One region of the Aerococcus sp. BD502 genome, then DNA from elsewhere that is predicted to be linked to it. Evidence: predicted binding sites of a transcription regulator. Region 1 holds the regulator's gene; each other region holds the start of a gene.
The links. The regulator LexA, encoded in region 1, represses DNA repair genes until DNA is damaged. The targets are predictions, from matches to a motif close to CNAACANNTGTTNG.
Positions count from the first base shown of each region.

Region 2: a site for LexA is predicted at 4,915-4,928, ahead of uvrA (excinuclease ABC subunit UvrA). Genes of this name have one in related genera too.
Region 3: a site for LexA is predicted at 6,110-6,123, ahead of WF803_RS00630 (Y-family DNA polymerase). Genes of this name have one in related genera too.

Region 1 is NZ_CP147972.1:1,820,502-1,830,258, reverse strand. It holds partial or broken gene nrdE (class 1b ribonucleoside-diphosphate reductase subunit alpha) at 1-1,696, opposite strand, end outside; gene nrdI (class Ib ribonucleoside-diphosphate reductase assembly flavoprotein NrdI) at 1,662-2,054, opposite strand; gene WF803_RS08750 (ComE operon protein 2) at 2,129-2,617, opposite strand; gene WF803_RS08745 (DUF503 domain-containing protein) at 2,617-2,910, opposite strand; gene WF803_RS08740 (5-formyltetrahydrofolate cyclo-ligase) at 2,996-3,559, shown strand; gene WF803_RS08735 (NUDIX domain-containing protein) at 3,586-4,053, opposite strand; gene WF803_RS08730 (NAD(P)H-hydrate dehydratase) at 4,071-4,943, opposite strand; gene nrdH (glutaredoxin-like protein NrdH) at 5,096-5,317, shown strand; gene WF803_RS08720 (Rqc2 family fibronectin-binding protein) at 5,400-7,055, shown strand; gene lexA (transcriptional repressor LexA) at 7,120-7,731, shown strand; gene WF803_RS08710 (adenine phosphoribosyltransferase) at 7,776-8,294, opposite strand; gene recJ (single-stranded-DNA-specific exonuclease RecJ) at 8,284-9,757, opposite strand, start outside.
Region 2 is NZ_CP147972.1:374,074-383,830, forward strand. It holds gene WF803_RS01830 (AAA family ATPase) at 1-796, opposite strand, end outside; gene WF803_RS01835 (exonuclease SbcCD subunit D) at 796-1,947, opposite strand; gene uvrA (excinuclease ABC subunit UvrA) at 1,958-4,780, opposite strand; gene pstB (phosphate ABC transporter ATP-binding protein PstB) at 5,018-5,809, opposite strand; gene pstA (phosphate ABC transporter permease PstA) at 5,810-6,631, opposite strand; gene pstC (phosphate ABC transporter permease subunit PstC) at 6,628-7,503, opposite strand; gene WF803_RS01860 (substrate-binding domain-containing protein) at 7,560-8,492, opposite strand; gene WF803_RS01865 (sensor histidine kinase) at 8,705-9,757, opposite strand, start outside.
Region 3 is NZ_CP147972.1:110,971-120,727, reverse strand. It holds gene ftsY (signal recognition particle-docking protein FtsY) at 1-34, shown strand, start outside; gene WF803_RS00680 (putative DNA-binding protein) at 121-453, shown strand; gene ffh (signal recognition particle protein) at 470-1,906, shown strand; gene rpsP (30S ribosomal protein S16) at 2,001-2,273, shown strand; gene WF803_RS00665 (KH domain-containing protein) at 2,294-2,545, shown strand; gene rimM (ribosome maturation factor RimM) at 2,612-3,133, shown strand; gene trmD (tRNA (guanosine(37)-N1)-methyltransferase TrmD) at 3,133-3,882, shown strand; gene WF803_RS00650 (PspC domain-containing protein) at 4,004-4,195, shown strand; gene tpiA (triose-phosphate isomerase) at 4,255-5,010, opposite strand; gene rplS (50S ribosomal protein L19) at 5,260-5,604, shown strand; gene WF803_RS00635 (metal-sulfur cluster assembly factor) at 5,700-6,056, shown strand; gene WF803_RS00630 (Y-family DNA polymerase) at 6,157-7,545, shown strand; gene WF803_RS00625 (hypothetical protein) at 7,508-7,897, shown strand; gene WF803_RS00620 (ATP-dependent Clp protease ATP-binding subunit) at 7,995-9,757, shown strand, end outside.

The DNA.
Region 1 (9,757 bases):
GCCAGTTTTTGCCAGTCTTCCTGACTGGGTAAAGGAACATTTTTTAATATTTCCTTTACCCTACGACTCTTAATCACCAAGGGCTTTTCAATATATCGGTTAAAGTAACTTTGATCTGCATAGGCCGAAGAGGAAAAACCGGCGAACGTCTTCTTGCGTTCACGAGCAATTTGATGACTGCTTTTAAGGGTCCAATAGTTAAGCGCGTAGAAATAAGCCTCAACCAATTCCAAAGCCTCGTCGGAACCATATTCGATCTGATTAATCGCATATAAGGTGTGTAAGCCCATGGCGCCTAAACCTATGGTGTGGTACTTTCGATTCCCATTTTTAATGGAAGGCACGGCCTCAATATCGGTCGCATCAGTCACAAAGGTTAATGCACGAACAGCAGTATCCACTGATTGAGGAAAATCACTCGAGTTTAACATGTTGACCATGTTCGTTGAACCTAAATTACAGCTAATATCAGTACCCAATACTTCATAATGCTGATCATCGGCTATTTCGGATATTTCCTGAATCTGTAGAATTTCTGAACACAGATTAGACATGGTGATAGTCCCCGAAATTGGGTTACTTTCATTAGCAGTGTCAATATTAACAATATAAGGGTAACCCGACTCTTGCTGTAATTTACTTATTTCATTTTCCAAATCTCGAGCTTGGATTTTATACTTCTTTACTTTAGGATTTGCAACGAGAGCTTCATATTCCTCCGTAATATTTATATATGAAAATGGTTTGTTATAAACTCTTTCTACATCATAAGGACTAAAGAGATACATCACCTCATCAGCAGCTACCAATTCATAAAATTTATCGGGTACCGTTAAGCCCAAGGACAAAGTTTTTACACGAATCTTCTCATCAGCATTTTCCTTTTTCGTGGAAAGAAAACGAATAATATCAGGATGGAAAATATTTAAATAAACCACGCCTGCTCCATTTCTTTGTCCCAGTTGATTAGCGTAACTAAAAGAATCCTCAAAAAGTTTCATTACAGGAACTACGCCGGAAGCAGCATTGGCGACCTTTTTAATGGGGGCACCTTCTTCACGTAAATTAGAGAGGTTAATCCCCACACCTCCACCGCGTTTAGACAGCTGCAAAGCAGAATTAATACCACGTCCAATAGAATTCATATCATCGGTTAATTGAATTAAAAAGCAAGAGACCATCTCACCCCGGCGTTTTCGACCTGCGTTAAGAAATGTGGGGGTGGCGGGTTGGAAACGTTGCGAAATGAGTTCATCTCGTAAACGAACAGCTAATTCGGGATCGCCATCAGCCAGATAAAGGGCATTAAAAACAACCCGATCTTCATAGCGTTCGAGATATCGTTTCCCATCATTGGTTTTCATCGCATATTGATTGTAAAATTTAAAAGCCCCCATGAAGGACTTGAAGCGAAATTTTCGATCATAAGTTGTTTGCATTAATTGATAAATAAAATCTCGCTCATATTTTTCAATAAATTCAGCTTCTAAATAGTCATGGTTAAGCAAGTAATTAATCTTTTCCTCAAAGGTATAGAAAAAAACCGTATTAGGATTAACATGTTCCAAAAAAAAGCTCGAACTGCTTCCTGATCTTTTTCCAAAGGAATGCGATTATCAACGGGAATATTCAGTTCATTATTTAATCTAAAATAGGTAACCTCATTTGGTTCCACAGTTTCCTTCGGCGTTTTCAATTTTTTTAGCCAACTCCTTTACTGTTTTGACGTCGTTAGGTGAACCCATGAATTCAAATTCATGCAGGACGGGAATGCCGTAATCTAGTGAAAGATCATGAGCAGTGAAACAAAATAAATCATTGAAATTTCGATTCCCGCCGCCAATGACACCACGACAATAATTTAAATTATCCCCAGTCTCAATGAAATCATTCATAATATCGGTGACTTCAATTTCATAAGTAGGCACGACCATAATATAAGGCTCATGAACTTCACTAAAAGCATTAGCATCCGTAATTTCAAGGCTTGGCTCGTTTAACTTATGGATGAACTGCCTCGTATTACCGACAAGGGACATGAAGACAAATAGCATAGCAACAAGACTCCTAACAAATTGATAAATGACTTCAAAAATTTTTTATTAATGGTTAGTCAAAATTAATGTGCTTATTGATGATCTTTTAAATTACTTTCAAAAAGTTTCTCATGCTCAGTGAAGAAACCTTTTGGGAGTTCAACTTTATTAGTCTCTACACCAGACGCCTTTAATAAATGGATGGCATAAGGATGATTATGATAGTTATACAGGTAATGGATACCTTTGATTCCAGCTTGGATTAAAGCTTTGGTACAATGCACACAAGGAAAATGAGTCACATAGATTTCTGCTCCTTCCGTCTGTACCCCAAATTTCGCACACTGCAATAAGGCATTCATTTCAGCATGAATTGTTCTTATACAATGGCCTTCCTCCACCAGGCAGCCCTCATCGATACAATGCACCTCTCCGCTAACTGAGCCATTGTAGCCCCCTGCTATAATACGTCGTTCCCGGACGATAACCGCTCCAACCATGAGTCGTTGGCAGGTGCTGCGCATAGAAAGCATTAGGCTTTGACCTGCAAAATATTCATCCCAAGACATCCTCTGTTTCATTAATCATTCTCCTCAACACTATAGAGCCAGGTTGTTTGGTAAATTTCAATTGGGTGATACGTTTCCGCCTTCTTTAACAGATCTGCTAGCTTACTTTTACCTTCATTTTCATTATGACTAAGAGTGGCAATCGCAAAGCAAGCTTTTTGAATATGATCTTGAAGATCTACTTCAGCAATTGCAATATTATAGCGATGTGCTAATTTTTTAAGGAGACTTTTCATCACGGAGCGTTTATCCTTTAAATTAAATGCACCAAAAATACGGCAATATACTCTAACGCCAATCATCATATGAATCCTCCTCAAGGATATTTAAGCAGAAATTTCAATGTTCAAGCTGCTTTTGCTATAATGAACTTATCGGAGGTGGCTAAAAATGGAAAGTAAAAAACAACTGAGAAAAAAAGTTTTGGCCAAACGCAAAGAACTATCTGAAAGCTACTATCAAGACGCTAATCAGATCATCGTGGATAAGCTATTAGAGCATCCCGAATTTAAAAAAGCAAAAAGTCTTTTCTTATTCATGCCGATGCCTTATGAATTCAATACGAAGCCGGTGATTAAAGCAGCCCATGAAGCTGGAAAAATAACAGGGATTCCCCGCGTTGCCGGACCAGGAGATATGCGTATTCACGAATATGCACCCGGTGATAAACTCATTAGTGGGCCTTACAATATTGAAGAACCAGCATCTTCCGCTAAGGAGTTAGGCCCAGCTGATATCGATTTGGTTATCATGCCTTGTGTCACTTGTAACAATAAAGGGGAGCGTTTAGGCTACGGAGGCGGCTTCTACGATCGCTTCCTCAAAGAATTTAAAGGCACCAGTTTACTTCCTTTTTATTCTAGACTACAAGTTGAGGATATTCCAACAGATCAATATGATCAAAAAATTGATATCATTATGACTGAAAAAGGCACTTTTGACTTACGATCTTAACACCAAGTAGGGGCTAATCCTAGCCCCTATTTTTTAACATCACTTTCCGTATTAAGCTCCAAAAAGCCCAGAGGCTCTTGCCAGTGTGTTAAAGCAAGATTTCGATCCGTGATAATAGGTGAGGGTAAATTTTTTAGAGAGAACCATTGAAGGGCATCATGCTTATAAGGCTCTAAAATTTCTGGAGTTCCATTAAAACGGTCAATTTTAAAGAAAAAATTGTAGTATCGCTCAGTCGGACTTATTTGATTATGGGTCACCATCAGAAAAGATAAATCCTCAATTGCAATATCGAGGCCTACTTCCTCTTTTAATTCTCTTTGGGCAGCTTCACGAACGCTTTCTCCAGCTTCAACATGTCCACCCACGCCATCCCAAATATTAGGAAGCATATGGGTTTGATTACGATGTTGAAGAAGGACTTCTGTCCCGCTTTCTCCCTCTCGACTTACAAAAACAATAGCTGCACTAGGCGTACGATGATGCCTTGTCATTATAACACCTCCTCAAATTACGAATGCCGGTCTCGTTGCTTTAATTTTTTATTTCGCCATTCTCCCATAACTTTGGGCAATAATTGGCTGACGTTTGTTGGCCGGACACTATATTGCTCTTTATAGAGCAGATCGGCACAATAACTATGCAAACCAACCGCAAAGAGAACTCCTAAAGGAAGATCATGAAATTGACCTCCAAGGCCACCAATCATACCTGCAAGTGTATCCCCCATACCTCCCGTCGCCATCCCTGGATTACCAAAGGGATTTACCCAAATATTATTATCATCACAAGGTAGGTAAACTTTTGTTTCCTCACTTTTTTTCACCAAAATAAAATGGTTCTCCCTGACCCAAGCCAGTATTGCATGTTCATCTGAACTTACAAGCTGCTGATCAACAAAAGCAGCAAATTCTCCTGGGTGAGGAGTCAATATTAGCGGATAAGGTAATTTTTTTTCTTTTGTAGGCAAAGCCAAATAGTGATGGAGGCCATCCGCATCAAGGACCAAATATCGTACTTGCGAAAACCATTTTAAGCTTTGCCAAATTTTTGAGAATTGCTGATAATTATTTCCCAAGCCGGGGCCTAAAACAATCCCTGTCGCTCGCTGATGCAATTGGTTCGTCCAAACGTCTATTTGTTCAATATCCATGACCATTGCTTCTGGCAAACGGGCGTGAATACTGGCAAAATTAGTACGATGAGTGACTATTGTCAGCAAGCCAACTCCGGACTGAATAGCTCCTTCGCTGGCCATAATCGCTGCTCCGCCCATAAATTCATTCCCAGCAATGATAACAAGATGGCCAAAGCAATTCTTATAAGCTGTTTTTTTCCGGAGAGGAAGCCATTCTTGCAATAATTTTTTGCTGATTTTATTCATTACGACCCCTTCTTCAATATTTTATTATAACACAATTGCGATTTTTTCTTTACACCTTTAACTCCATTTTTTGCTATAAAAGTATATGTAGTGCTTGACATCTCACATAGTATACTATATATTGTGTCTATATTAAAGAAAGAGGGATTAGCATGGTTACCGTATATACCAAACCTAATTGCATGCAATGTCAATTTACCAAACGATTTTTAACCGATAAAAATATTTCTTTTGAATCCATCGATGTTACTCAATCTAAAGAAGCTTTAGACACTGTAAAAAGTCTAGGCTTTCAAGCCCTTCCTGTTGTCACTGCTGAAGGAGAAGAACCTTTCTACGGTTTTCGTCCTGATCGTCTCCAACAGCTTGCTTAAGCTATTGACGATCATGTTAGAATAAGTACAGATCAGTTTTTCTGACTGTACTTTTTTAAATGGCTAAATAAAGGAGGATTGTATGGCACTCGATGGTTTATTTGTACACGCCATGGTAGGAGAATTGAAACAAAATCTACTGGGAGGAAGAATTCAAAAAATTCAACAACCCCAAGAGTTAGAATTATTAATGACCGTTAAAAAAAATCGTCAGCAAAAAAAGCTTTCTTTATCTGCCCATGCCTCCTTCCCATGCGTTCATCTCACTCAAAATAAATATTCAATTCCAACCGAACCTTATAATTTTTGTATGGTCCTTAGAAAATATATTCTGGGAAGTCAAATTACTAAAATTGAACAAGTAGCTAATGATCGGATTATTTACTTTGAACTATACCTCCGGGATGAATTTGGTGAAGACCAACTCTATCGTCTTATCCTTGAATTGATGGGGAAACACAGCAATATTTCACTTGTCGATAAAAACGGAATAATATTAGATTGCATTAAACATGTCCCCCCCTTCAAAAATAGCTATCGAACTTTACTGCCGGGCGGTAAATATTTTTTCCCACCCCAGCAAAATAAAGTTGATCCTTTTCGAGAAGAAAACCAAAACTATATCCAAGAAATTAAACCAGACGCCAAAGATATGGTGACTACTTTCTTGGGCTTTGGGACAATGAGTGGGAGAGAATTGGCTTATCGCTTAAAAAAAGCTCCTAACAATAAACTTCAAGTTTTCAAGGAATTTTTAACCGACTTGGATGACCCCTCACCTAACCTCGTTAATAATGAAAAACAAATTTCATATTTTCCTATCGATTATCGGTCTATTAAGCAAGAAAAAGTATATTTCGATAGCCTAGGTGCCCTATTGGATCATGTCAGAGAAGAACATGCTAACCTGCAAAAATCTAATCAATTAGCAAAGGAAATTCAAAGAGCGTTAGATCAACGGCTTAAGCATCTGAAAAAAAAGCAAGATAATTTCCATAAAGACCAAGAAAAAATAGATAAAATGGAAAATTATCGCATTAAAGGAGAAGTTCTAACCGCTAACCTGTATCAAATTGCCGATAATAGCAGTGAGGTTAAATTAATCAATTTCTATAATAACGAACCCATCACGATTACATTAGATCCCAAGATATCTCCCGCTATGAATGCCCAAAATTTGTTTGAACGCTACAATAAATTAAAGCGCAAAAAGCACTACTTGAAGAAACAAAAAGTAGTCTTAGAAAACGAACTTGAATATTTAGATAGCCTTCAAGTGCAATTAGATTTAGCCCAACAAGAGGACTTACCAGAAATTAAAGAAGAACTAGAAGAACAAGGTTATATCAAAAAGCAAAAAAGTCGACGAAAGAAGCAAAAGTCCCCGATGAGTCAGCCAAGAACTTTCAAGTCTTCTGAAGGCAATCGGATTTATGTGGGACGAAACAATAAGCAAAACGATCACCTAACGTTTAAAAAAGCGAATAAAAAGCATTATTGGTTTCACACAAAAAATATTCCTGGAAGTCATGTTATTTTAGCCACGGAAACACCAACAGATACCGAAATTATAGAAGCAGCAGCATTAGCAGCTCGTTTTTCTAAATACAGTCAGTCCAGAAACATCCCCGTTGATTATACACAGGTCCGACATGTGAAAAAACCTTCTGGCGGAAAACCAGGTTTTGTCAATTATTTCGAACAAAAAACCGTTTATGTCGATCCGGCAAGAACCTAGGCAAACACTTGTTCAAAGCAAGCCAATAATGCTAGAATAAGGCTAATAGGAAGGGAGGGATTTGATGAATTCACGTCACACTGAAATCCTAAAATATATCTATCAATGTGTTGAAGAAAATGGCTATCCCCCAACTGTTCGTGAAATTTGCTTGGCTGTGGGACTATCCTCACCTTCTACTGTTCATAGTCATTTAAAAACCTTAGAGAAAAATGGTTATATTGAAAAAGACCCGACGAAGCCACGCGCTTTGGAGATCACCAAAAAAGGCTTTAGTTACTTAGGCATCTACTCTTTAGGAATTCCTATTATCGGCAAAGTTACCGCAGGTGAACCGATTACCGCCGTAGAACATATCGACGGATACCTACCCATTGCCCCACAAGTGACTAAAAAGGAAGAGATTCTCTTTGCCCTTCAAATTAAGGGAGAAAGCATGATCGATGCTGGAATTTACCATGGCGATTATGTCATCGTTAGGGAGCAAGAAACCTGCGAAAATGGTGATATTGTCATCGCTTTGACTGATAATAACGAAGCCACCTGTAAAAGATTTTTTAAAGAAGATGGTTTTATTCGACTCCAGCCCGAGAATCGAAAAATGAAACCCATTATTTTAGATCGGGTAGATATTATTGGTCGGGTGGTTAGTTTATACCGGGAACATTTGGAATAAAAAAAGGCTACTCAGTTTTAAAGAAGCTTGAGTAGCCTTTATTTTTAGTCATTGTACTGGCAGAGTGAATAAACATCGATATCGGAAATTTTCTCCCGTCCCTTTAAGGCGGTCAATTCAATCATAAAAGCTGCGCCCACAATTTTCCCGTTGAGTTGTTCAACTAATTGTTTGGTTGCTTCTATCGTTCCCCCTGTCGCCAGTAAATCATCAACCAGTAAGACACGCTCGCCAGGCTGAATAGCATCCTCATGAATTTGTAAAGTACTCTCCCCATATTCCAAGGCAAAACTTTTAGATACCGTTTTTCGGGGTAGTTTTCCTTTTTTTCTTGCAGGAATAAAGCCCAAACCTAGATGATAGGCTAAAGGACACCCGACCACAAAACCACGTGCCTCGGGCCCTACAATGAGATCGGCTTGCTTTTTCTTAGCGAATTCAGCGAGTTGATTAATCGCTTCTTGGTAAGCTTCACCATGAGCTAGCAAAGGGGTGATATCCCGAAAAGTCACACCTTCATTAGGATAATCGGGAATATTTTCAATATAAGTTTTAAAATTCATGACTTTCCTCCTGGTCAAAAATAATTTCAGCAATTCTCTGCGTGTCATTATATAAGAAAAGTTTTTCACTTTCGATTAAATTGAGGTAGTGGTTTAAAATCTCTGAATTTTTTAGATTAACTTTATCTTTAGTGGGTAGTAACCTGAGCCGCTCTGACTGCTGTTCCATCAGTCCCATTTCTAAGAAAATTTCTAGAATTAATTTTAATTTTTGAGGCGCAAGTTTTAGATACCGTGCTAAAGCAGTCATTTTATTTTTCAATTGCAAAGCGGGCTTTTGCATAAAATACTGGTAAACTCTGCCCAGTTCTTCACGCGTCGGTGAACCTGTTAAATAAGCTCGCCAAGGCGAAAAAGCAAAAAGATAAATATTACGGACTTGGCTAACACGAATTGCTTTTAGCAAAGCCTCTAATCTTACGGGACAATCAAAAATGAGTAAGTTATGCAAGGTCTCCTCAGGCGCTTCAATAAATTCAGCGACCGAGCCCGCCTTACTATTTTTGGGCAATAAGTTTTGATAAGCTTTTAGGTATTTTGGCTCAGAGAAAAGATAGTACGTCTTCTCTAAGGAAAATAACGTATCTTTATTTCGAACCTGCCGCAAATCAAAGACTGCTGGTGCCTCTTGTTTAATATCCATAATAATGGCTTGGGCTGATTCTTTACCTTGCCACACATTTTTCTTGATCGCAAAAAGAATTTCAAAAGGAGCTCCTGAGGTTAAGTATTTTTGATAGTCTCCCATCCGAAAACCGATACCTTGAAAATGATATTGCTTTGTATTAGAAACTATTTTTAACGTATTTTGGTCTTTGCCAATCCTTTGTATTTGCGCCCCTTCATGAATTTTCATGGTAAATAGTGGCATTTCATTCCCTACCCCAAAAGGTCCCAGACGTTCCAGCTCATGAATATGAGTTAAGGAAATGTCTGTTGCATCAATGGGAATTGCCAGCCTTTTTTCTTTGGTTAAGCCAGCTATAGAGGCGGCTGCTTTTTTATTTATGACCTTTAGCCAATCATTAAAGGCCGTTTTCTCTACTGTTAAACCAGCTGCCATTTCATGGCCCCCAAAATTCACCAAATATTCTCTCGTCTTAACAAGCAAGGAATTGATATTAACACCAGGTATCGAGCGGGCCGAGCCTTTGTAATGTTTGTGATCACTAGCTTCTGTTAGTACAATAGCCGGTTTTTTATACTGTTCTGCCAATCGGCTAGCAACAATACCTAAAACCCCTTCATGCCAATTCCGATTGGCTAAAATCAGGAGATTTTGTTCATGGAGGCTAGGTGTTTTGTCAAGTTGTGCTTTAGCTTCCTGGCAAATTTTCTCAACAATTTGCTTGCGTTCATTATTGATTTTTTCCATTTCTAGGACGGTATTATGGGCAAGATGATCATCAAAAGTTGTCAAACAATCTACACCTGTATTAGCGTTACTGATCCGTCCCAAAGCA
Region 2 (9,757 bases), 400 kb from region 1:
AGAGGCGTTCGGCCTGTTCATGGCCTTGCAAGTCTTTCGTTAAAGCTTTCTCCTGCTGGCTGAGCTTTTCCACAGCCGCCCTTTTTATAGCGAGATGGCGTTCCCCCTGTTTTAAAAGGGGTAAGTCCTTTTCAAGCGCATCGGTAGGAAAATAAGCGGCGAGGCGCTCTTCATCATGTTTTAACTGATGGAAAGTCTGATCTAAAGCCTTCTTTAAGCTACTTTGCTTGGCTTGCAGATGCTCTTGGAAGGCCTTTAAATTTTCCGTGTGGAAGATTTGCCGGAAAATGCCTTCTTTTTCCTTACTGGAAGCCTCTAATAAGCGTTTGAATTCGCCTTGGGGCAGCATCACAATTTGGCAAAATTGGCGGGCATCCAAGCCGACCAAGGCTTCAATTTTTGCATTGGCTTCCGTAATTTTTTGATAGGTTTCCTGGCCATTCGTCAAATACACCTGGGCGGGCCGCTGAATCAAGCGGCTGCCATCCTGGCTGGCAGCCCACTGCTTGGGTTCACGGCGAATGGTCCATTCTTCGGCTGCGATTTGGAAGGTTAATTCCACAAAGCAGCGCGTCATGGCCAAAGCAAACTGTGACTTCACTTCACTTTCCTGGCGGGCTTGGCCACTTGTTTTGCCGTACAAGGCAAAAACCATGGCATCAAATAAGCTCGTTTTCCCCGCTCCCGTCGGTCCGGTTAATAGAAAAAGCCCCGCTTCTTGAAAAGGTGAGAAATCTAAGTGGCATTCCTCTTTGAAAGGTCCAAAAGCCTGCAAGGTTAAATGAAGGGGACGCATTATTTTGCCTCCTCTCGAGCGGCTTGGAAAGCTTGACGCACTAATTTTTCTTGGTAGGCCGTCAGTTCTTGCGCCGTCATTTCCTGGTAGAAGCGCTGGAATAGGCTTTCCTGGGAGAGCTTGGCTAAGCATTCTTTCGAGTGCAGGGCCACCTGTTCACGCTCCCTAGCCAATTGCACATAGCTTAAACTCAAAGCCCTAGGATAAGCCACAAGCAGACGGGCCATGGCTTCGTGCACAGGCTTTTCGTCCGTCAATTCCAAATACACGTAGTCGTCACTCCCTTGGGCCAGCAATTCCTTAAAGCTACCGCGTGCGATTTTCACCGTGCGCTTGGCAGGAAAAGGATGTTTTTTCACGGTGACTCCGTCGTGCTCTAAGTCGACCTCCAAGTAGACTTTCCTTTGGCCGGCTTCGGCCTTGGAATAAGAGAAAGGCGAGCCGCTATAGTACATGGGGGCATGGCCAACTTGCTGGCATTGGTGCAAGTGGCCCAGCGCCACATAAGAAAAATCAGCAAAATAAGCACTCGGAATATAGGGCTGGGTGCCAATCGTTAGGGGACGAGCCTGCTCAGAATAAACTAAATCCTCCCCTGCTTCCTGAGCTAAGAGATCATGCCGGGTCACATAGCCATGGAAAACGGCCAAATTTAAACGTTCAGGCCGCCAAAGCTCCCGGCACGTCGCCAGCTGGGCGGCCACCCCGGCCGGCAAGGAGTGGATATCTTCTTCGGGGTAGAGGGCCTTTAAGGGCCCATAATCCGTATAGGGGAAGAGGTAAATATCGGCTTCTTTAACCGTCACTCGCTTCACTTGCTGCCTGGGCAGGCCTTCAATATATAAGTCAAAATGTGCCAGTAATTCCTGCAAGTAAGCCAAGCGCTGGCCACTATCATGATTGCCACTGATCATCAAAGTCGGGCAGGCAACTTCTAAGGCCAAGCGTTTTAAAATTTGATGGACTAAATGCACTGCCTCCTGGCTTGGCAGGCTGCGATCATAGAGGTCGCCCGCCATAATAATGGCATCAGGGGCTATTTTTTTCACTTCATCGACCCAAGCATGCAACATCGGCCCTTGCTCTTCTAGCAAGGACCGTTCATTTAAAATTTTTCCAATATGCCAATCTGCCGTATGAATGATCTTCACAAGCCACCTCCTATTGCTCTGCTAATAGCGCGCGCAGGTAACGGCCGGTGTGGCTGCCCTTGACTTGGGCGACTTCTTCAGGCGTGCCCGTAGCAACCACTTCACCACCGCCATCCCCGCCTTCTGGTCCCAGGTCAATAATATAGTCGGCTGTTTTAATGACATCCAGATTGTGTTCAATCACCACGACCGTATTACCACTCTCCACGAGGCGATTTAATACTTTTAACAGGCGTTTAATGTCTTCCGAATGCAAGCCGGTGGTCGGTTCATCAAGGATATAGATCGTATTGCCGGTGGCCACACGTTGTAGTTCTGAGGCCAATTTCATTCGCTGGGCTTCGCCACCGGACAAGCTAGGCGCTGATTGGCCCAGCGTCACGTAGCCTAGGCCCACATCCACGATAGTTTGCAACTTTCGCTTAATTTTAGGCACAGCATCGAAGAAGTCCAGCGCTTCTTCAATACGCATATCCAAGACTTCCGCAATATTTTTGCCCTTATAAGTGACTTCTAAGGTTTCTTGATTATAGCGGGTCCCGTGGCACACTTCACAAGGCACATACACGTCCGGCAGGAAGTGCATCTCTACCTTAATAATGCCATCCCCCTTGCAGGCCTCACAGCGGCCGCCCTTCACGTTGAAGCTGAAGCGGCCTTTTTCATAGCCGCGTAATTTGGCCTCATTCGTCATGGCAAAAAGTTCGCGAATATCATTGAAGACACTGGTATACGTCGCCGGATTACTGCGGGGCGTGCGGCCAATCGGGCTTTGATCAATATCAATAATTTTATCCAAGTGCTCATGACCCGTCACTTCGGCAACTTTTCCCGGATGTTCCCGGGCCCCATTTAAATCGCGGGCCAGTGTTTTCTTCACAATTTCATTCACCAAGGAGCTCTTGCCCGATCCTGATACGCCCGTCACCAGGACCAAGCGTCCGAGCGGAATATCAACAGCAATATTTTTCAGATTGTTTTCACGCGCCCCCTTAACATGCAACCAATCGGTTTCCGCCGTCCGTCGTTTTTTGGGAATCGAGATCGATTTTTTACCGGATAAGTATTGGCCGGTTAAGGATTTAGGATTTTGCGCCACTTCATTGGGCGTGCCACTGGCAATAATTTCGCCACCGTGGTCACCCGCTCCTGGGCCCATATCAATCAAATGATCAGCTGTCCACATCGTTTCCTCATCGTGCTCGACCACAATCAAGGTATTTCCTAAGTCACGCATGCGCTCTAAGGATCTTAACAAGCGCGCATTGTCCCGCTGGTGCAAGCCGATCGAAGGCTCATCGAGGACATACATAATGCCGGATAAATTCGAACCAATTTGCGTAGCCAAGCGAATCCGCTGGGCTTCACCGCCGGAAAGGGTGCCCGCCGAGCGTTCGAGGGTCAGGTAATCCAAGCCCACTTCTTCCAAAAAGCCAAGCCGGGCATGTAATTCTTCGAGAATGGGTTTTGCAATCTCCGTATCCTGCTCAGATAAGTCTAAGTTATCAATAAATTTCAAAGTGTTTTGGATAGGTTTTTGCGTCATTTCCGCAATGTCATGGCCGGCTATTTTTACGGCTAAGGCTTGAGGGTTCAAACGTTTCCCATGGCAGGCCTCACAAGGCAATTCGGTCATATATTCCCGCATGCGTTCCCGCACCATATTGCTGGTTGATTTTTGATAGCGGCGGGTCACATTAGGAATCACGCCCTCAAAGGCCAGCATGCGATCTTGCACCTTGCCAAATTCATTCTCATAATGGAAGTGAAATTTCTGACCCTCTGAGCCATAAAGTATTAAGTGCTGTTGGTCGGCTGTTAAGTCTTTGAAAGGCTGATCCATCGGTACCTCGAAGGCCTGAGCTGCCTGCTTCAACAGAGTAGGATAATAAGCGCTCCAATTGGAATCCCAAGGTGCCAAGGCCCCTGCTCTGAGACTTTTATTTTTATCAGGGACGACCAGATCCACGTCCACCTCTAACTTCCGTCCCAAACCGTCACATTCTGGGCAACGGCCAAAGGGAGCGTTAAAGGAGAACAAACGCGGTTCAATTTCCCCAACCGTAAAACCACAAAGCGGGCAGGCATAATGCTCGGAGAAGAGAATTTCCTCACCCCCAATAACATCACAGAGGGCATAGCCATCCGTCAATTTTAGGGCCGTCTCCAAGGAATCAGCCATGCGTGCCCGAATGCCCGGCTTAATCACCAAGCGGTCCACGACAATATTAATATCATGCTTTTTATTTTTTTCTAATTCAGGCAGATCATCAATATCGTACATCTCCCCATCAATGATCACCCGTACAAAGCCTTGCTTTTGAATGCTTTGGAGCATGCGCTTGTGCTGGCCTTTTTTGCCGTAAACGACCGGAGCAAGAAGTTGGCATTTCGTCCGCTCCGGCAAGGCTTCCAAGCGGTCGAGCATTTGGTCAATCGACTGGCTTTGAATTTTGGTGCCATCATTCGGGCAAATCGGTGTCCCGACCCGGGCATAGAGCAGGCGGAGATAGTCGTTAATTTCCGTAATCGTGCCAACGGTCGAGCGTGGGTTTCGATTTGTCGTCTTTTGATCAATAGAAATGGCCGGGCTCAAGCCTTCAATACTATCCACATCGGCCTTTTTGGTATTGCCTAAAAACTGCCGGGCGAAAGCGGACAAGCTTTCCATATAACGCCGCTGGCCTTCCGCATACAAGGTGTCAAAGGCCAAGGAACTCTTCCCCGAGCCGGACAGGCCGGTAATCACCACAAATTCGTCTCTTGGAATTGTTACATCAATATTTTTTAAATTATGAGAACGTGCCCCATGCACTTTGATTTCTCGGAGCATACTGCCACTCCCCATTCTAATTTCAATTTTTTCTATCGATTAAGATGTTTATCATAACTTAAAAGTAGCGTGCTAACAAAGCAAGTGCCTAAGAACTTGCCCAGCCACTAGCTTTTCAACGGCTCGCTTCCTAACGAACTTCTGTTCCATTATACCAAAGTCTGCTCCAGCTGCTAAAAGAAAGCCAATAAAAAACCCCACCGTTTTTTGCGGTGGGGAGTTTGGGGACCGAAAGTTTTAACCGAATTGCCCTTCGATATAGGCTTTGGTCTGATTGAGATGGGGATTGGTGAAGAGTGTTTTCGTATGATCAAATTCAATAACTTCTGAACTGCCCGTCTTTTTTGCAGGATCCGCATAGAAAAAAGCCGTGTAGTCGGATAAGCGAGCCGCTTGCTGCATATTATGGGTCACGATAACAATCGTATAATTTTCAGCTAATTCACGAACCAGTGTTTCAATTTTAGCCGTCGAAATAGGGTCTAGGGCTGAAGTAGGCTCGTCCATGAGGAGCACATCAGGTTTCACCGCTAATGCGCGGGCAATACAGACCCTTTGCTGCTGGCCGCCAGAGAGGGCAATCGCATTGGATTTTAATTTATCCTTCACTTCGTCCCAAATACCTACTTTTTTAAGCGAGGTTTCTACTAATTCCGTTAATTCATCCTTACTAGGATGGCCATGGGTACGCGGTCCAAAAGCAATATTGTCATAAATGCTCATGGGGAAAGGATTGGGCTGTTGGAAGACCATGCCCACTTCCCGGCGTAATTTATTGATATCGGTTTGCTCATTATCGTAGGTATCCCGATCTTGGAAGTAAATTTTCCCTGTGATGCGGCAGTCTTCGACCAAGTCATTCATCCGGTTTAATGTTTTTAAGAAGGTCGATTTCCCTGAACCGGAGGGGCCAATGAGGGCGGTAATTTTATTTTTGAAAATTTTCATATCAATATGTTCTAGAGCTTGGAAATCTCCATAATATAGTGAAACATCTTCAGCTTCCATGACAACTTCTTGGGCTAACATTTAATTTCCTCCTATTGTGCGCATTTTGTTGGCTAACCATGACGATACTGCATTGACGATTAAAATCACAATCAGTAAGATGACGCCAGTGGCCATCGCTTCATTACGGTGTAAGCCTTCAGTGGATAGAATGTACATGTGCAAGGCCAAAGACCGTCCTTGACTGAGTACGTGCTTAGGTATTGAGGGGGCTGTCCCTAAGGTATACATTAGTGCTGCAGTCTCCCCGACAATTCGTCCAATCCCTAGAATAATACCGGAAAGAATACCGGGCATAGCCACGGGCAGGATTACGCGGAAAATCGTTCGTAATTTTCCAGCTCCTAAGCCAAAACTTGCCTGTCGCAAGCGCGGATCCACCGCAATTAGAGCTTCTTCAGTATTTCGAATAATCAAGGGCAAAATCATAATCGTTAAGGTCAAAACACCTGCCAATAAGGAATATTGCATATGGGCCGTAATGACAAAGGCCAGCATCCCAAATAAGCCAAAAACAATCGACGGCACCCCAGCTAAAGTTGATGTCGCCAGGCGGAAAATTTTCACCCAGCGATTATTCTTGCCCGCGTATTCAACCAGGTAGAAGCCTGCGAACACGCCCAAAGGAACAGCAATGAGTAAGGTCAAGGCCACCAATTCGACAGTCGTGATGATGGCAGGCATCATGGACACATTTTGACTCGAATAAGGCAGCTCGAACAACTTCCAGGAAAGGTAAGGTGTTCCATAGAATAAAATGTAGAGCACCAGCCAAGCTAAGAAGGCAAAGCTAATGCTGGCAAAGATATAAGTACAGAAACGGAGAATTTTGGAACGACTCATACCCGCTCACCTCGTCCCTTAACAAAAACTAAGACCGCATTTAAAACAAGAATGATCACGAATAAGGTTGCTCCCGTTGCAATCAAGGCATCGCGGTGTTTGCCAGCCGCATAAGCCATCTCAAGCATAATGTTAGACGTTAATGTCCGGGTCCCACTAAGCAGATTTTTTGGGAAAATAGCGGCATTCCCCGCGACCATAATCACAGCCATCGTCTCCCCAACTGCCCGGCCTAGGCCGAGAATAATTGAAGAAAACACGCCCGAATGGGCAGCGGGTAGCACAATGCGATAAGCGGCTTCATCATGGGTCGCTCCCAAGGCAACAGCTCCTTCATAATAGGGTTTTGGCACTGCCCTTAAAGCTGACTCTGACATGGTAACAATCGTCGGGAGTATCATCATTCCTAAGACTAAACTTGCCGTTAGCACACTCATCCCACTCGTAGGAATCCGTAAGGTTTGCCGACCAAAATCGCGAATAAGTGGCACTAAAACGACTAAACCAAAGTAACCGTAGATAATCGAAGGAATGCCTGCCATCAAATTGATGGCAGGTTTAAGAAAGGTATAGAGTCGTTTTGGACAGTAAAACACGAGAAAGACGGCAGTAAAAATTCCTGTAGGGGCACCGAGAAGTAGGGCAAGCAAGGTGACATAAAAGCTCCCCACTAGCATCGGTGCGAGCCCGAAAACTCCATTAGTGGCAGCCCACTTTGTACCGAATAGGAAGGAGCCTAGCCCATACTCTTGTAGGAAAGGCCAGCTCCGTGAGAAAATGAAGTAGCAAATGGCCCCTAATGCAATCACTGATACAGCGGCACAAAAGAAGAAAACTCCTTTCATGCCTTTTTCTAAATACTCATTGGTCATGTTTCCCTCACCTTTTACTAACGACCCGAGAACTTTCTATTCCGTTTTGAGGAAGCTTATTCACCAAGCTCGCCCCAAGAGGTTTTTTCACCGGTAAAGATGGCTTTGAGATCGTCTAAGGAAATTTCTTCCTTATCATTATCCTTGTTAACAATAACTGCAATACCGTCCCGGGCAATGGCTTCGCCAGTTAATTCTTTTTCATCGTCTTTGAGTTCGCGGGAGGCCATGCCCAAGTCGGCTGTGCCATCAATGGCGGCTTGCACCCCAGCACCCGAGCCGTTTTCGGTAATGGTAATTTGCACTTCAGGGTTCACTTCTTCGTATGCTTCCTTCAGTTTTTCCATCAAAGGCCCAACCGAAGTCGAACCAGCAATTTGAATTTGCCCGGAAGCTTCCTTGTCCCCTTCAAATGGCTTGGCGTCTTGGTCAACAGCGACATAGCCTTCTTTGGCAACAATGTCTTGGCCTTCTTTGGAGAAGATGAAATCACGGAAGTCGGCTACCGCTCCCTCTAAATCGCCCTTGTGAACAATATTGAAGGGACGAGCTAATTTGTAGCTGTCATTGGTAATGTTTTCTTCTGTCGCTTCAACGCCATCAACTTTAACGGCCTTAACCGTATCGTTTAAGGAACCCAAAGAAATATAACCAACGGCTTGTGGGTCCCCAGCAACAGTGGTCATGACCGCATCCGTACTGTTTTGGATATCAGCCGTATCAACCGTGCTATCGGTGTCGCCGTCTTTGACTTTAGTAATTTCGGTGAAGGCGTCCCGAGTCCCGGAACCCTCTTCCCGGCTGATAACTTGGATTAATTCATCGGCGCCGGCTTTATCACCGCTAGCTTGGCTTTCTTCTTGCTTAGGTTCTTCAGGCTTAGCGGCCTCTCCAGAACTGGCCGATTGGCCCCCACCTTGACTGCCGCAGGCGGCTAAGCTAAAGCTTGCTCCTAAAATAAGTGCGATTTTTTTCCAATTGATTTGCATCAGACTCATCCTTTCCATCTTGCCATATTGGCACTCTTTCCTGGTGCTACCCATATCATAGGCAAAGACTATTAATTTAAAGCCTGAAAGATTGTAAAGTTTCCCCTTATTGTTAAAGCAATGTAAAGGGAATGTAAAAAGCACCTAGCTCGTGCTTGATTTATCAGGGTTAGCGGTATCACTAACCCAACTTTACACGGCTAGGTGCCTATTTATTTAAAGGGAAGGTAAACATGGAAAGTACTTCCGTGTCCAAAACGACTATCGACATCCAAACGCCCGTCCATCTGCTGGACAATATTTTTAACAATAGCGAGACCTAGGCCTGTCCCCCCACTATCCGTACTGCGATCCTTACTGACTCGATAAAAACGCTCAAAAATACGCGGCAAATCCTCACTCGGAATGCCCACCCCAGTATCCTTCACTTGCAAATGGAGGGTGTGCTGTGCGGGAAGCACAGTATAGCCTAACGTCACCTTTCCCCCTCTAGGGGTATATTTCAAAGCGTTAGAAACTAGATTGCTCAAAATTTGCTCCAAACGGCCTGGCACGGCCCGAATAACGAAATCATCGGTTTCCGGTAAAGCAAAAACTAAATTGATCGCTTTCTCCTCCGCAGCTTTTTGGTATTGGCTTAATACCCATTCGCAAACCGGCCGCACCCGGATCTCTTCTTGTTTCAATGTGATGCTTTTGCTATCCAACTGGGACAGCGAAAGAATGTCTTCCAGAAGATGAGTTAAGCGATGAGATTCGGAACTGATAATACCCGAAATTTCCTGAGTTAATTCCGCTTCCTGGTAGCCTCCATCGCGGAGGGTATCCGCAAAGCCTTGGATGACGGTAATGGGTGTTTTTAATTCATGGGACGCATTGGCTACGAAATCCTGACGCACCTTCTCCAAATGTTGGATCGCCGTCACGTCGTAAAGTAAGACCAGAGCTTGCCCTTGCAAACGATCGGCCAGGAGGCGGGCTGGCAAATATTCAATCTGGACTTGTATAATTTTAGGCTCACCCAAGTCCAAATGCCACTCTTCCTGGTGGCTTTCTTGATTTTGCAGGCATTGGTCAATTAAGCTTGCCAGGTGGGGCTGCTTTAAGGCCTCAACATTAACGCGATAGGTCAAAATATCCAAGCCCAGAATATTTAAGAGCGCCTGATTACTCAATTCAATTTGCCGCTCACTATTAACTAGCATTACCCCTTCCACCAAGTGATTAAGCATGACATGTAAACGCTGGCCTTCAGCATCAGCAAT
Region 3 (9,757 bases), 130 kb from region 1:
AATGGTCCGTGGTGTTTTAGAGGTTTCAAAGTAGGCCTAAGGTCACTGATTGACAAGGTCTGCCCACTCGGGTATCCTTAAACACTGTAAAGGCTTATACCTTGACACAAAGAGGAAAATATGGAATTAGTTAAAACCAACCGGATTAATCGCCTCTATGATTTCTATGGCGCCTTGCTAACGAAGAAGCAGCAACAGTATTTGGATGCTTATTACCGGCAGGATTTCTCTTTAGGGGAGATCGCCGAGCATTTTCAAGTGAGCCGGCAAGCCGTCTATGATAATTTGCAGCGTTCAGAGGAAGCTTTAATCCTCTATGAGGAAAAGTTACATCTTGTCGAACAATACCGAGCGCGCAGGCAGGCCTTAGCAGCCTTGGAGGCGTATATCCAAAAAGAATATGCCGACGAAGAGTTGGAGCAACGGCTCAGGCAATTGAAGCTATTAGACTAAATAATGGAGTGATTTCATGGCATTTGAAAATTTATCGGATCGCTTACAGCACGCTATTGAAGGTGTCAGTAAAAAAGGAAAGATTAAAGAAGCTGACCTCAAAGAGATGATGCGTGAAGTTCGCCTTGCCTTGTTGGAGGCGGATGTTAACTTCAAAGTGGTCAAAGACTTTGTTAAACGGGTGAATGAACGCGCCCTAAATAGTGATGTTCTTGCCTCCTTATCCCCTGCCCAGCAGATTTTAAAAATTGTCAATGAAGAGCTAACAGAGCTTTTAGGCGGCGAGCAAGTCGATGTTAAGTTAGGTGATAAAACGCCTAATATTATCATGATGGTCGGCTTGCAGGGGGCAGGGAAAACAACCACCGCTGGTAAGCTAGCCCATTTTCTGGAAAAAGAAGAAAAGCGCAAGCCCCTGTTAGTCGGGGCAGACGTTTACCGGCCTGCTGCCATCCAGCAGCTACAAACTATTGGGGAACAGCTTTCCTTGCCGGTTTTTGAGCTGGGTACCGAAGCTGATCCGGTGGACATTGCACAAAAATCCGTGCTCTATGCCGAAGAAAAAGGCTACGATACAATTTTTATTGATACGGCCGGCCGTCTACAGATTGATGAGCATCTGATGAATGAGCTTAAAAATATTAAGCAAGCCATCGATGTCGATGAAATTCTTTTGACGGTTGATGCCATGACGGGCCAGGAAGCTGCCAATGTTGCTAAGACTTTTAACGAAGCTCTTAACATTACTGGCGTTGTTCTTACTAAGCTGGATGGGGATTCTCGCGGTGGGGCGGCGCTCTCCATTGCTAGCATTACCCACAAGCCGATTAAATTTGCGGGCTTAGGGGAGAAATTAACTGATCTGGAAATTTTCTATCCTGATCGGATGGCTAATCGGATTCTTGGGATGGGGGATATGATGACCCTCATTGAAAAAGCCGAGAAGGAATTTGATGAGGCCGAAGCCATGGCGATGGCGGAAAAGATGCGGGAAAATACTTTTGATTTCAATGACTTCCTTAAGCAAATGGACTCGATGAATAAATTAGGTTCCATGGAGGATATCATCAAAATGATTCCCGGCTTAAATAAAATGCTAGATACCAGTAAGCTTAATATTGATCCGAAAGAACAAGTTAAAACCAAGGCCATTATTCAATCCATGACGGCTTATGAACGGGAAAACCCGGATGAAATTTCACAAAGTCGGCGGCGGCGAATTGCTAAAGGCTCAGCCACGCAGCTTGCGGAAGTTAATCGCTTGATTAAGCAGTTTAATCAGACGCGGAGTATGATGAGTGGGGTTTCCAAGGGGAATTTCTCTGGGCTAGATCGCCTCTTCGGTGGCTTTGGCGGGGGCGGTGGTGCCGCTAAAGGCCGTGATAAGCGCGATATCCTTGAAGCCAAGAAAATGCGTCGCCGCTTAAATAAAAAATTAGGACGGCGCCGGTAAAAAATTGAAGTGTAAAGGAAAACTCCTTTACAGGCCTACTTAAACATGCTATAGTATAAAACTGTAAACAAGATATTAATAGGAGGAACAATCAATGGCAGTTAAATTAAGAATGAAACGTATGGGTGCAAAACGTAATCCCTTTTACCGTATTGTCGCAGCAGACTCTCGCTCTCCACGTGATGGACGCATTATTGAGCAAGTAGGAACTTATAATCCCACTACAGAACCTGAAGAAGTGAAATTAGACGAAGAATTAATTATGAAATGGCTAGGCAATGGCGCTCAACCTTCCGATACCGTTCGTAATATTCTTTCGCGCGCCGGAATTATGAAAAAATTCCACGAAAGCAAACTTAAAAAATAAGAATAGAATAGGATGATTCCATGCCAGATATTGAAAAATTATTGTTAACCATTGTAGAGCCTCTGGTCGAACATCCTGAGGACATTGAGCTTAATACTGTCGATGGTGAGGAGTTTTTAGAATACCATCTTGGCCTACATGCCGATGATGTGGGCCGGGTGATTGGTCGGAATGGCCGTGTTGCCAATTCTATTCGAACGATTCTATATAGCGTTCGTATGGAAAATCGCCGTCGCATTCGGTTAATCATTAAACGTAACGATGAAGAATAATATGCAGTATACCTGCAGAAGTAACTAGGATCAGCTTGATCCTAGTTTTTTATCAGGGAGGTTAAGATGCCAGCCTATTATCAAGTGGGAACTATTGTCAATACTCAAGGCCTGAAAGGTGATGTTCGGGTGCTTTCGATTACCGATTTTAAGGAAAAACGTTATACTCCCGGAGAAAAACTTCTTATTTTAAGGGCAAATGCTTCCCCCCTCGAAGTTAAAATCACCAGCCACCGAACGCATAAGCAATTTGAAATTCTGCATTTTGCTGGCTATGACACCCTTGAGGCCGTCTTACCCTTTAAGGATGCAGAATTAGGGATCCCGGCCTCCCAACGTGAGGATGAGCTGGCGGCTGATACCTATTACTATGATGATATTATTGGCTTATCCGTTTATGATGAAGAAAAAAATCTTTTGGGAACGATTATTGAGATCGAAAATTATCCTGCCCACGATATTTGGGTGATGGAAAAATTAAATACAAAAGAACGTGTTTTACTCCCCGTGGTCACTGATGTTGTCAAAGAAATTCATTTAGAAGCTGGCCAAGTCGTGATTTATTTGCTGGAAGGGCTGATGCCATAATGGATATTGATATTCTGACGCTTTTTCCAGAAATGTTTACCGGTCCGATGGAGCATTCCATTGTGGGCAAGGCTCAGGAGCGCGGCTTAGTCCATATTGCCCCTTATAATTTTAGGCAGCATGCCATGAATAAGCATGGCCATGTGGATGATTATCCTTTTGGGGGTGGGGCAGGCATGCTCTTACAAGTCCCACCAATTCATCGGGCCCTACAAGCCCTAGATATAAAGCCAGCCGATCCTAAAACTCGGGTTATTTTAATGGATCCAGCCGGGGAAACTTTTTCGCAAGCAAAAGCTGTGGCATTAGCTCAAGCAGAGCATTTGGTGTTTATTTGTGGCCATTATGAAGGTTACGATGAGCGAATTCGCCATTATGTGACGGATGAGATATCGCTTGGTGATTATATCCTCACAGGTGGTGAATTAGGGGCGATGGTGGTGATTGATGCAACGGTGCGCTTGCTGGATGAGGCAGTTGGAAACAGGGAATCCTTGCAGAGTGAATCTTTTTCAGAGCGGCGTTTGGAATACCCTCAATATACACGCCCACGGGAGTATGAAGGGCAGTCCGTTCCGGAAGTCCTTTTAAGTGGTGACCATGCGCGTATTCAAAAATGGAAGGATAAGGAAGCCTTGCGGCGAACCTTCCTTAGACGTCCTGATTTACTGGTTGGGGAAACAATGACCGCCGAAGAAGAAGCGTGGTTAGAAGAATTTCAAAAAGCAGTAGATGAGGACTTGCCCTAGAACTCATTAATACTGCCCTTGGGACTTCTTTCAGGCTTAAGACAGATTTTTTCCAACAGCTTTTCTTTCCTTTTCTTGCCGCCTTTAATACTTTATAATGAAGGTAAAGGTGGTGAGGAACATGGCTCAGAAAAAATTATACCGTTCCCGTGATAACCGTATTTTCTTCGGTGTTTGCGGAGGCTTGGGCGAATACTTAAATATCGACGCTAATCTGCTAAGAATTATCTTCGTCGTGCTAGGCTTTGCTGGGATGTTTGGCATACTTGCCTATCTCATTTGTGCGGCGCTTTTGCCTGTGCGGCCAGAATAGCATCATATAAAAAAGTGCAACCACCACTAGCGGTTGCACTTTTTATATGGGCTTTTTAACTACTTAACGGCTTCGGCGATTGCTTTAAAGCTATCGACTTCAAGACTTGCTCCCCCGACGAGAACCCCGTTAATGTTAGCTTGGGAAAGAATTTCCTTGGCATTATCGGGCTTAACAGAGCCGCCGTAGAGAATGCTGGTGGCCTCAGCAATATCACTGCCAGCTAATTCATACATGGCTTCGCGGGCTACCTGGCAGATGGCTTCGGCTTCTTCTGCGGAAGCTGTTTTTCCCGTTCCAATCGCCCAGATAGGTTCATAAGCTAACACCACTTGGGTTAATTCGTGCTCAGAAAGGCCGGTGAGGGCAGCTTTAATCTGTTCCGTAATGAAATTTTCCGCTTGGCCAGCTTCACGCTGTTCCAAGGTTTCTCCTACGCAAAGGATGGGGATGAGTTGATTATCGAGAGCTTTTTTGACTTTGGCCTGGCAATTATCATCCGTTTCCTTATAGATTTGCCGGCGCTCAGAGTGACCCACCAGGACATATTGCACACCTAATGTTTTTAAGGCTTGCGGGCTGATTTCTCCCGTGAAGGCTCCACTATCTTCTTCCGCAGAATTTTGGGCTCCTACGGCAATAGCAGTATCCGCGAATTCTTCACAAGCTTTCCAGAGGAAGAGAGCAGGTGGAATAACGAGCAGAGTGGCCGGAAGATCGGCAGGGAATTTTTTTTTGGCTGCAGTGAAAAAAGCCTCTGCTTCCTGATGGTTTTTGTTCATTTTCCAATTTCCAGCGATAATTGTTTTTGGCATAATGCTGCCTCCCTTTCTATCAATCTTCTTTATTTTACCATGCTTTCTATGCTAGGGCTAATGAAAGCGTTAGACATCGGAAATACGCTTACATATGCAAGGGAAAGGAAGAAATAGTCACGCTAGGGCCTTTACAGGCACAGCCTTATTTGCTATGATAGAGCATGTGGCTTTGAGCCTAGCTCAATATTCCGCTGTTTTTAGGATATGAATATTGACTACTGTTATTTCATGAGAGGAGTTATCAACATGAGCCAATTAATTGATAAGATTACGGCTGAACAATTCCGCGATGATATTCCAGAGTTTCGCGCTGGGGATACCATTCGTGTTCATGCCAAAGTCGTTGAAGGCAGTCGTGAACGGATCCAGATTTTCGAGGGGGTCGTTGTTTCACGCCGTGGCCAAGGTTTAAGTGAATCTTATACTGTTCGTAAAATCTCTAGCGGTGTTGGTGTGGAACGTACTTTCCCACTCCACACGCCACGCGTTGCTAAAATTGAAGTCATGCGTCGTGGTCGTGTTCGTCGCGCTAAACTTTACTACTTGCGCAAACGTCACGGTAAAGCTGCTCGGATTAAAGAACGTCGTTAAAAGTCATACAATAAGCAGTCTTTTAGGGGCTGCTTTTTATTTTAATAGAAGCAAAAGCACAATATTGAATAAAAAGGGGTGAAATGATGGAAAATATGGCAGAAATTTTTGGCGATTTATCACGTTTCCATCGTTTAGAAGAAGATGAGCCAGGCTTATATGAAGAAGTGATGGAGACTCTAGAATCGGTTATTGACCCCGAATTAGGGATTGATATTGTCAATTTAGGTTTAATTTATGACCTTTTTTGGGACCGTGAAGGCCATTTACTGGTGAATATGACCTTAACCACGATGGGCTGCCCGCTCCAAGATATTATTCTTGATGAAGTGAATCGCGCTTTGGCTCCTTTAGAAGCGATCAAAGCCACGAATGTCCGTTTGGTATGGGTTCCCGCTTGGTCCACGAAACGCCTATCTCGTTATGCACGCATTGCCTTAGGGATTCGTTAGCCTTCTCATCTAAACGTGCTTACTTCAGCACGTTTATTTCTTCTTGCATTTACCGAACAAATGTTCTAGTATTAATGGTAAGAAGAGAGGAGCTTTTGGTATGTGGCCTAATAATCCTATTTTTGATTATGAACGAGAACCTAGTCGAGACATTCTATGCCTGGATTGTAAGTCATTTTATGCTTCTGTGGAAGCAGTTGACTTGGGCTTAAATCCACTGACTACTAAATTAGTTGTCATGTCTTACCCTTTTGGGCCTGGTAAAAAAAGAGGCTCGGGCCTCATCTTGGCAAGTTCTCCGGCTGCCAAAAAAGCTTATCATATTCCTAATGTTGCAAGGGCGCGGGACTTACCTTACCCTTACCCCAAGGACTTGCATATTGTGCCGCCCCGCATGCGCTATTACATGGAAAAAAACAGGGAAATCAATCGCATTTACCAAAGTTATGTGGATACAGAAAATCATTCGGTCTATAGCATCGATGAAAGTTTTCTAGATGTGACAGATTCCTTGCGCCTTTTTAAGGCGCGGACCGCTGATGAATTGGCCCAACGTATTCAAGCCGAAGTTTTAGAAAAAACAGGGATTTACATTACTGCTGGCATTGGGGATAATCCCTTACTAGCTAAATTAGCCTTGGACAATGCGGCCAAAAAAGCCCCTCATTTGCGAGCAGAGTGGCGGTATGAGGATATTCCTAACACGCTTTGGCAAATCCCTAGGCTAACGGACATGTGGGGGATAGGCCGCCGGACGGCTAGAAAGCTGCAGGGTTTAGGGATCAATACCCCTTATGACTTAGCCCATACCAATTATTTCTTGCTGAAGGATAAATTTGGCGTTAAAGGCGAACAAATGTACGCTAGCAGTCGCGGGATTGATCGTTCTTTCTTGGGGCAAAAATATCGAACACACGATCGCTCCCTGGGCCACCATCAAGTGCTTCCCTATGATTATAGTGATCCGGCTGAACTGCGCTTAGTTATTCGTGAAATGGCTGATCAGGTGGCAACTCGCTTGCGGCGGAAGCAGGTGACCGCGCAAAAGCTTTCCCTAAGTTTGGGCTATAGTCAAGGTTACCGTGATCAGCAAGGCCGGCGCTACTTATGCATAGAAACGCGCATTGAGCCTACGCAAGCAACAAAAATGCTTACGCAGGTACTATTGCAACTATTCCAAGACACTTACGACGGCCAGCTGGTTCGCCACTTGGGGGTTACTGCTAGCCAATTGACGCCCATGGTCGGTATGCAGATGAATTTATTGATCGAGCCTAAAATGCAACTACGCCAGCAGAAATTAGATACTGTTGTTGATGAAATTCGCCAGCGATATGGCTTTAAGAGTTTAATTCGCACGAGTTCCCTGCAAAAAGGCGGACGTGCGGTGGAACGTTCTCAATTGGTAGGGGGCCATGCCGGTGGCTTAGCAGGAATGGAGAATCAAGGTCATGGTAAAGCGTACAAAAAAAGAATTCAAAGACTATAATAGCTATCGCGACCAACCTTTTGGTTTAAAGTGGCGCACGGCCTATGCCATGGAGGAGTTACAGCAGAGTATTCGCCAAAATAATGCTCATGAGCATTACTCCCCTAAAGTTTATTTTCAAATGAGTCCTGATGAAATTAATCAAAAGCTAGCTAAGGCTTACCAGAAGGAGAAGCCCGTTGCTGTTCAGTTGAATCGTCGTGACTCCTGGGGGCGACTTAAACCGAGCATTGAAGGCTTTGTGTTAGGACAATTGGATCAGGAACGTTGCCTAATCGATCAGTATCCGGTTGACTATGACGATATTCGCCATGTTCAGGTCTTGGATATTGAAAAATGGTTTCAAGTTTAAAGCCGGCAACTAGGGTCTAACCGATATTGACCAATACTGACCAAAGTGCTATAATGGGCTTAACATGAAAATTAAAACATCATAAGGATGTGAAATTATGGCATTATTAAATATGACTAATGAACTGCAAAATACTTTAGGAGAAGCTCAGCAGCTTGCTATCGAACAAAAACACCAAATGATTGCTTTACCGCATATGCTGAGTGCCTTACTCCAGCCAGGAGAGTTTGCCGAACGATTTTTTAAAAATTTACAAGTTTCGGTCGCAGACTGGCGGCAAAAAGTTGATGAAGCTTTACAGAAATTGCCTGTCATTGAGGGCGATGGGATCACGCATGGCCAGCAAATGGCGCCTGCTTTGGCAGAAATTTTTCGCCACGCAGAGACTTTGGCCAAGGAAAATGGGGACGAGTATTTAGCGGTAGATACCTTCCTGTGGGCTTTAGTGCAGACGAAGAATGAACCCTTGCTCGCCCCGCTAAAAGAGCAGGTCAGTGCTCAAGAAATGGCCGACAAAATACAAGAATTAAGAGGAGGACAACCTGTGACTAGCCAAGAAGCAGAAGCAACCTATGAAGCTTTAGAAAAATATGGCCACGATCTCACTCAGCTGGCCCGTGAGGGAGGCTTAGATCCTATTATTGGCCGTAATGAAGAAATTCGTAATGTCATTCGTATTCTTTCGCGTAAGACGAAGAATAATCCTGTTTTACTGGGGGAACCAGGAGTCGGGAAAACGGCCATTATTGAAGGACTGGCCCAGCGCATTGTTCGCGGCGATGTGCCTAGCAATCTCAAGGATAAAAAACTCATTTCCCTTGATTTAGGGGCTCTCATTGCTGGGGCCAAATACCGTGGTGAATTTGAGGAGCGCTTTAAGGCTGTCTTAAATGAGGTCAAGCGTGCTGAAGGCAGTATCTTACTTTTTATCGATGAAATTCATAATATTGTCGGCGCAGGTAAATCCGAAGGGGCCATGGATGCCGGTAACTTACTAAAACCTATGTTAGCTCGGGGTGAGCTGCACTGTATTGGGGCTACGACACTTGACGAATATCGTGAATATATGGAGCAAGATAAGGCCTTAGAACGCCGTTTTCAACGTGTATTAGTGGTGGAACCCACTGTAGAAGAAACGATTAGTATTTTGCGTGGGCTCCGAGAAAGTTTTGAGAATCATCACCATGTTAAAATTCATGACCAAGCTTTAGTGGCTGCTGCAAAATTGTCTGATCGCTATGTGAATGACCGCTATTTACCGGATAAGGCGATTGATTTGGTGGATGAGGCCAGTGCTGAAATCCGGGTGGAAATGAATTCTGTACCGGTTGAAATTGATCGCAAGCGTCGTGAATTGCTGCAATTAGAAATTGAAGAAAAAGCGCTGAAAGAAGAAACTGATCCAATATCTAAGGAGCGTTTAGCGAACCTGCAGATGGAATTGGCTGACGTGCGTGAGGCTTTGAATGCTCTAATGCTAGAATGGGAAAACGAAAAATTAGAATTAAAGGATATTCAAGATAAACGCGAGGAATTGGATCGGGCTAAACGGAAGCTGGAAAAAGCGCAAAATGACTATGATTTAGAGCAGGCCGCTACCCTCCAGCATGGGGTTATTCCACAATTAGAGGCTGATTTAAAGCATTTAGAAGCTGCCTATGAACAAAAGGAAGATCAAGCCTCAGACCTTGTTCAAGAGGCCGTAACAGAGGAGCAAATTGCGCAAGTGATCTCGCGGCAAACAGGGATTCCCGTGCAAAAATTAGCGGAAAGCGACCGGCAAAAATTACTCAACCTCGCTGACCGTTTAGAAGAACGCGTCATAGGCCAAGATGAGGCTGTTGAGACGGTGACTGATGC